Regions from separate parts of the Streptomyces sp. NPDC017225 genome, predicted to be linked through region 2. Evidence: predicted binding sites of a transcription regulator. Region 2 holds the regulator's gene; the other holds the start of a gene.

Region 1 (3,404 bases), on a different contig from region 2:
GTGCGCCACGAACTGGGTGATCAGCAGCGTGGCGATCATCGAGAAGACCGTGATGAAGCGCAGCTCCGTCTTGGTGTGCACCGCGATCACCGAGAGACCGGTGGTGATCAGCACCGACGTGACGACCAGCGCGCCGAGCTTGGTCTTGATCGAGAACGGGCGTACGCCGCCCCACGGCTCCCCGGTGCTCTGCGAACCGGAGCTTCGGGAACCGGTCTTCCGGGAGCCGGGGCACCGGGAACCGGAGGGCCGGGAACCGGAGGTCCCAGAACCGGGGGTCCGGGTACCAGGGGTCCGGGAGCCGGAGCCCCGCCGCGCGGCGTCCCGTCCTCGGCTCATGGCGTCGGCGTCTCCAGCGCGTAGCCCACGCCGTGCACCGTACGGATGCGCTCGGCGCCGATCTTGCGGCGCAGCGCCTTGATGTGACTGTCCACGGTCCGGGTGCCGGAGGCGTCCGCCCAGTCCCACACCTCGGCCAGCAGCTGCTCGCGGGAGAGCACCGCGCGCGGGGTGTTCGCGAGACAGACCAGCAGGTCGAACTCGGTGGGGGTGAGGTGGACGTCCTCGCTGCGCACCCGCACCCGGCGCTGCGCGTGGTCGATCTCCAGCTCGCCGAGGCGCAGGATGCCGCTGCGCGGCGTCGAGGCGGCCACGACGGCCCGCTCCACCCTGCGCAGCAGTACGTGCACGCGCGCGGCCAGCTCGCGCATCGAGAACGGCTTGGTCATGTAGTCGTCGGCGCCCACGCCGAGGCCGACCAGCATGTCCGTCTCGTCGTCCCGCGCGGTGAGCATCAGCACCGGCACCGGCCGGGCGGCCTGCACGCGCCGGCAGACCTCCAGACCGTCGAAGCCGGGCAGCATGATGTCGAGGATCAGCAGGTCGGGCTGCCATGCCTCGGCGGTGTCCACGGCGGCCGGACCGTCGCCCGCCGTTTGCACCAGGAACCCTTCGGCGCGCAGGCGGGTCGCGATGGCGTCCACGATCGTCTGGTCGTCCTCGACCACCAGCACCCGTCGCTGAGCGCCCGGAGTAGCCGTCGCCGTGCCGTTGTGGGAGGTCTGTGTCTGCTCCATCGCCCGCCCCTGAGGTGTGCTTACCGGAATCAGTGGGGTGATCCCTCGTCTGCGCATGACTGCGATCGACGCTTGAATGACCGCGTCAGGGCAGCAGCGTACGGGGAGTCACCGTCCCTTTGCTATCCAGGCCCGACGGCGAGGTGGACGACGTCCGGAACGCCCCGGGCAACGGGGATCTCTTCGGTACGCACCTGTGGGAAACCGGCATTACGCAAGGTTTCTTCGAATTCCGGGGAGGGCTGGGCAGACCACACGGCAAGCACCCCGCCCGCCCTCAACACCCGCGCGCAGCCCGCCAGTCCGGCCGGGGCGTACAGCCCGTCGTTGCCCTCCGTGACGGTCCAGCCGGGGCCGTTGTCGATGTCGAGGCAGAGCGCGTCGTATGTGTCGGAAGTCTCATTGACGTACCGCACCAGATCCGCTTCCACGATCTCCGCCCGCGGATCGGCCAGCGCCTCGGCGGACAGCGCCGCCAGCGGTCCCTCCCGGTGCCAGTCGATGACGGCGCGCTCGCGTTCGACGACCGCGATCCGCCCCCAGCGGGGATCGGCGGCCGCGTGTGCGAGCGAGAAGCCGACACCGAGCCCGCCGATGAGGAGGTGCGGCGCCGGCCGCCCGCCGCGGGCGGCGAGCTCGTCGGCCGCCGCGTCGACCAGCCGCCGCTCCGAACGCCCGTCGGAGGTGTCCATCAGGAAGCAGCCGTTCGCGATGATCTGCAGCAACGCCCCGTGCCGGCGCAGGACGACCTCACCGTGCGGGCCCTCGCGACGGTCCAGCACTTCGGGGACGTCGTAGTCGTAGGAGTCATGGGAAGTGATGGGCATCGACCCATCCTGGCAGCCGGCCGAGGGGGAATGCCGGACGGCCGGGCCGTGCTTGCGCCTGTGGGCGGGCCGCCGAAGCGCCTCGACGCTTGATCGCTCACAGCGAACACCGGTTGGGGAACAATCCGTGACTCCCTTTCATTGAGTCGATGTAACTCAACTTGACTGCCGAAGGGGAGATCATGGCTGCTGAGTCCGAAGCCTTCACACCGCTCACCCTGCCCGTGCTGCCGCTCGACGACGAGGTGGTGCTGCCCGGGATGGTCGTGCCCCTGGACCTGAGCGACGCCGAGGTACGGGCCGCGGTGGAGGCCGCCCAGGCCGCCGCGAGCTCCGAGCCCGGCAAGCCCCGGGTCCTGCTCGTCCCGCGGATCGACGGCACCTACGCCAGGACCGGCGTCCTCGGCACGGTCGAGCAGGTCGGCCGGCTGGCCGACGGCGACCCGGGCGCCCTGATCCGAGGCCTCGGCCGCGTGCGGATCGGTGCCGGCACCACCGGCCCCGGCGCCGCGCTGTGGGTCGAGGGCACGACCGCCGACGAGACCGTGCCCGAGCCCCTGCCCGGCCAGGTCACCGAGCTGGTGAAGGAGTACAAGGCGCTGGCCACGGCATGGCTGCGCAAGCGCGGTGCCTGGCAGGTCGTGGACCGCGTCCAGGCCATCGACGACGTCTCCGCGCTCGCCGACAACTCGGGCTACTCGCCCTTCCTCACCACCGACCAGAAGATCGGGCTCCTGGAGGCCACCGACCCGGTCGCCCGCCTCAGGCTCGCCACCCAGCAGCTGCGCGACCACCTCGCCGAGCAGGACGTCGCCGAGACCATCGCCAAGGACGTCCAGGAGGGCGTCGACAAGCAGCAGCGGGAGTTCCTGCTGCGCCGCCAGCTCGAGGCCGTACGCAAGGAGCTGCGCGAGATCAACGGCGAGCGGGAGGGCGAGGAGTCCGACGACTACCGCGCCCGCGTCGAGGCCGCCGATCTGCCCGAGAAGGTCCGCGAGGCCGCGCTCAAGGAGGTCGACAAGCTGGAGCGGTCCTCCGACCAGTCGCCCGAGGGCTCCTGGATCCGCACCTGGCTCGACACCGTCCTCGAACTGCCGTGGACCGTACGCACCGAGGACGCCTACGACATCCAGGGCGCCCGGGCCGTCCTCGACGCCGAGCACGCGGGCCTGGACGACGTCAAGGAGCGGATCACCGAGTACCTGGCGGTGCGCAAGCGGCGCGGCGACCGGGGCCTCGGTGTCGTCGGAGGCCGGCGCGGCGGTGCCGTCCTGGCGCTGGTCGGCCCGCCCGGCGTGGGCAAGACCAGCCTCGGCGAGTCCGTCGCCCACGCGATGGGCCGCGAGTTCGTCCGCGTCGCCCTCGGCGGCGTCCGCGACGAGGCCGAGATCCGCGGCCACCGGCGTACGTACGTCGGAGCGCTGCCCGGCCGGATCGTGCGCGCCGTCAAGGAGGCCGGGTCGATGAACCCGGTCGTGCTCCTCGACGAGATCGACAAGGT
Region 2 (3,404 bases):
GGTCCGCAACACGGCTCCGCACAGGGAGGCGGCCGGAAAACACCGGTTTCCGGCGGTACACCCAGGGTGCCGGGGAGGTGTGCCGGAACCGGACCGGGACTACTTCAGCCCGATCTCCGCGCAGGCCTCCGCGTACGTGGCGGTGCAGATGTCGGAGACCTTGTAGAAGCCGTCGGCGACGATCTGCTCGAGGTTCTCCTGGGTCAGGGCGACGACCGGGACGAGCTGTGCGGGGATGCCCTTGTGGGTGGGGCTGTCGACCTTGTCGCGGGCGAGCGCGTCGAACTGGATGTCCCGGCCCTGGATCCGCGCCACGGCCATCTCCGCGGCGCTCTCGGCCTCCTGCGGGTAGGACTTGTACACGCTCATGTACTGCTCGCCGGTGACGATCCGCTGCACCGCCGTGAGTTCCGCGTCCTGGCCGGTGATCGGCGGCAGGTCGGTGACGCCCGCGTCCTCCAGGGCCTTGATGATGCCGCCCGCCATGCTGTCGTTGGCGGAGTAGACGCCCGCGATGTTCTTCAGGCCGATCTTCTCGATCGCCTCGATCATGTTCGCCTCGGCGTTCTGCGCCTTCCAGTCCTTGGTGTCGAAGGACTGGGCGATCGTCACCTTGCCGTTCAGCTCGGCCAGCGCACCCGCCTTGAACTGCTTGGCGTTCGGGTCGGTGGACGAGCCGTTCATCATGACGATCTTGTCGGAGCTGTCCGCGCCTTCGCCGAGCGCCTCGACGAGGGAGCGGCCCTGGACCTCACCGACCAGCTCGTTGTCGAAGGAGATGTAGGCGTCGACCGGGCCCTCGGCCAGCCGGTCGTAGGCGATGACCGGGATGCCGGCGTCGTCGGCATCCTCCACGCTGGTACTGATGGACTTCGCGTCGACCGCGTCCAGGACGATCACGTCGACCTTCTCGTCGATCATCTGCTGCATCTGGGCGGCCTGCTTCGAGGCCTTCCCCTCGGCGTTGGCGTACTTGACGTCGCCCTGCTCACGCGTCAGCTCGGCGACCTTCGCCTTGAAGAACGGGTAGTCGAAGTGCTCGTACCGCGTGTTCTCCTTCTCCGGAAGCAGCAGGCCCACGGTGATGTCGTTGCCCTTGGTCGGACTCGCCTCGTCACTGCTCTCCGTCGCTCCCAGCACGCCACAGGCGGCCAGCGGAAGGATCATCATGGGCGCGGTTACGGATATGGCGATACGACGGGCACGGCTGTTCACTGCACTTACCTTCCGACACACGGGCGTTGTGGTGACCCAGGTGAAGGAAGCCAACGCTGTCTTCACTAAATCGTCAAGAAGTACTAGACCAATGAGACAGCACCGTTGCGAACAGGCCCGTCGGTTCGGTCGAACCCACGGGCCTGTCGTCGCCGTTCTGCCTTGTGCGGCCGGTCAGTCGGGGGACTGACCGTGCCGCTTGGGCCGCCACACCACCAGGGCGCTGGTCTGCTGTACCTCCTGGTACGGAACCAGGTCGCGGCGGTACGAGGCGTGTACCGCCGCCTCGCGCTGGCGCATCGCCGTGGCCGCCCCGTCGAGGGCGTCCTGCAGCTCCGCCATGCGGGCCTGGAGCGCGGCGACCTGGTTCTCCAGTTCGATGATGCGCTTGATTCCGGCCAGGTTGATGCCCTCGTCCTGCGACAACTGCTGCACCGTACGGAGCAGGTCGATGTCGCGGGCCGAGTAGCGACGGCCGCGGCCGGCCGTGCGGTCCGGGGAGACCAGGCCGAGGCGGTCGTACTGGCGCAGGGTCTGCGGGTGCAGGCCGGAGAGCTGGGCCGCCACCGAGATGACGTAGACCGGGGTGTCCTCGGTCAGTTCATACGGATTGCGTCGACGACCGTCCATCTCCGTCATGCTCCCTTCGCGGCCTGGAACAGCTCCGCCCGCGGATCCTCGTCCGCGGTCGCCTCGCGATACGCCTCCAGCGCATCACGAGCCTTCCCCGTCAGGTCCTTCGGAACACTCACCTCCACGGTGACCAGAAGGTCACCGCGGGTGCCGTCCTTACGGACCGCGCCCTTGCCCCGGGCGCGCATGGTGCGCCCGCCCGGTGTGCCCGCCGGCAGCTTCAGCGTGACGGGCGGGCCGCCCAGGGTCGGGACCCGGACCTCGCCACCGAGGGCCGCCTCGGCGTACGTCACCGGGACGGTGACGGTGAGGTTGTCGCCCTTGCGGCCGAAGACGGGGTGGTCCTTGACGTGCACGACCACGTACAGATCACCCGCCGGGCCGCCCCGCTCGCCCGGCGTGCCCTTGCCACGCAGCCGGATGCGCTGGCCGTCCGACACCCCGGCCGGAATGCGGACCTGCATCGTCCGGGAGGACTTGGCGCGTCCGGAACCCTTGCAGACGTCGCAGGGGTCCTCGGCGATCAGACCGCGGCCCTTGCAGTCCGGGCACGGGTCGGTGAGCGAGAAGCCACCGCCCGAACCCCGGGCGACCTGACCGGTGCCGACGCAGGTCGGGCACACGCGCGGCGTGCCGTTCTTGTCGCCGGTGCCCGAACAGGCCTTGCAGGGTGACTGCGACGACATCCGCAGCGGGACCGTCGCGCCCTCGATGGCCTCCATGAAGCTCAGGGTGACCTCGGACTCGATGTCCTGGCCGCGCCGCGGCTGGGTCCGCGTGCCGGCGCCGGCGCCGCCGGCTCCGGTGCGGTTGAACAGGCCCCCGAAGACGTCGCCGAGCCCGCCGCCGAAGCCGCCGGCTCCGCCCTGGCCCCCGCCTCCGCCCTGGGCGCCGCCTCCGAAGAGGTCGCCCAGGTCGAAGTTGAAGGTACCGCCGCCGCCCGCGCCCGGCCCCGGACGGAAACCGCCGTTGCCGAAGAGGCTGCGGGCCTCGTCGTACTCCTTGCGCTTCTTGGGGTCACCGAGGATGTCGTTGGCCTCGGAGATCTCCTTGAAGCGCTCCTCCGCCCTGGCGTTCCCCTTGTTGGCGTCCGGGTGGTACTCGCGGGCGAGCTTCCGGTACGCCTTCTTGATCTCGGCCTCGGTGGCGTCCTTGGGGACGCCGAGGACCTTGTAGTAGTCCTTCTCGATGAAGTCCTTGGTGCTCATCCCCGACGTCCCTCCTCTCTCGTCACTTCGAGCTCAGCCCTCCTCCGGGCCACCGCTCTCCTTGTTCCCGGCGTTACCAGTGGTTCCGGCGTTACCCGTACTTCCGGCGTTCCCGGCGTTCTCCGCGGAGTCGGCCGGTGCCTCGGTGCCGCTCTCCTCGGCCGGCTTGGCCGGCTGCGCGCCCGGCTGCGGCTCGGCGACCGCCACCCGCGCGGGGCGGATGGTGCGCTCGCCGATCCGGTACCCGGGCTGCAGGATCGCCACGCACGTCGTCTCCGTGACGTCCGGCGCGTAGGAGTGCATCAGGGCCTCGTGGATCGTCGGGTCGAAGGGCTCGCCCTCCTTGCC

The links. The regulator HspR, encoded in region 2, represses chaperone genes until heat shock. The targets are predictions, from matches to a motif close to TTGAGNNNNNNNNNCTCAA.
Region 1: a site for HspR is predicted at 2,045-2,063, ahead of lon (endopeptidase La). Genes of this name have one in related genera too.

The regions. Positions count from the first base shown of each region.
Region 1 covers NZ_JBIRNE010000004.1:474,508-477,911, forward strand. Annotated here, with positions in the region: gene ACH4NX_RS12825 (HAMP domain-containing sensor histidine kinase) at 1-339, opposite strand, end outside; gene ACH4NX_RS12830 (response regulator transcription factor) at 336-1,076, opposite strand; gene ACH4NX_RS12835 (spermidine synthase) at 1,199-1,903, opposite strand; gene lon (endopeptidase La) at 2,086-3,404, shown strand, end outside.
Region 2 covers NZ_JBIRNE010000012.1:184,596-187,999, reverse strand. Annotated here, with positions in the region: gene ACH4NX_RS25425 (sugar ABC transporter substrate-binding protein) at 100-1,215, opposite strand; gene ACH4NX_RS25420 (heat shock protein transcriptional repressor HspR) at 1,390-1,845, opposite strand; gene dnaJ (molecular chaperone DnaJ) at 1,851-3,056, opposite strand; gene grpE (nucleotide exchange factor GrpE) at 3,090-3,404, opposite strand, start outside.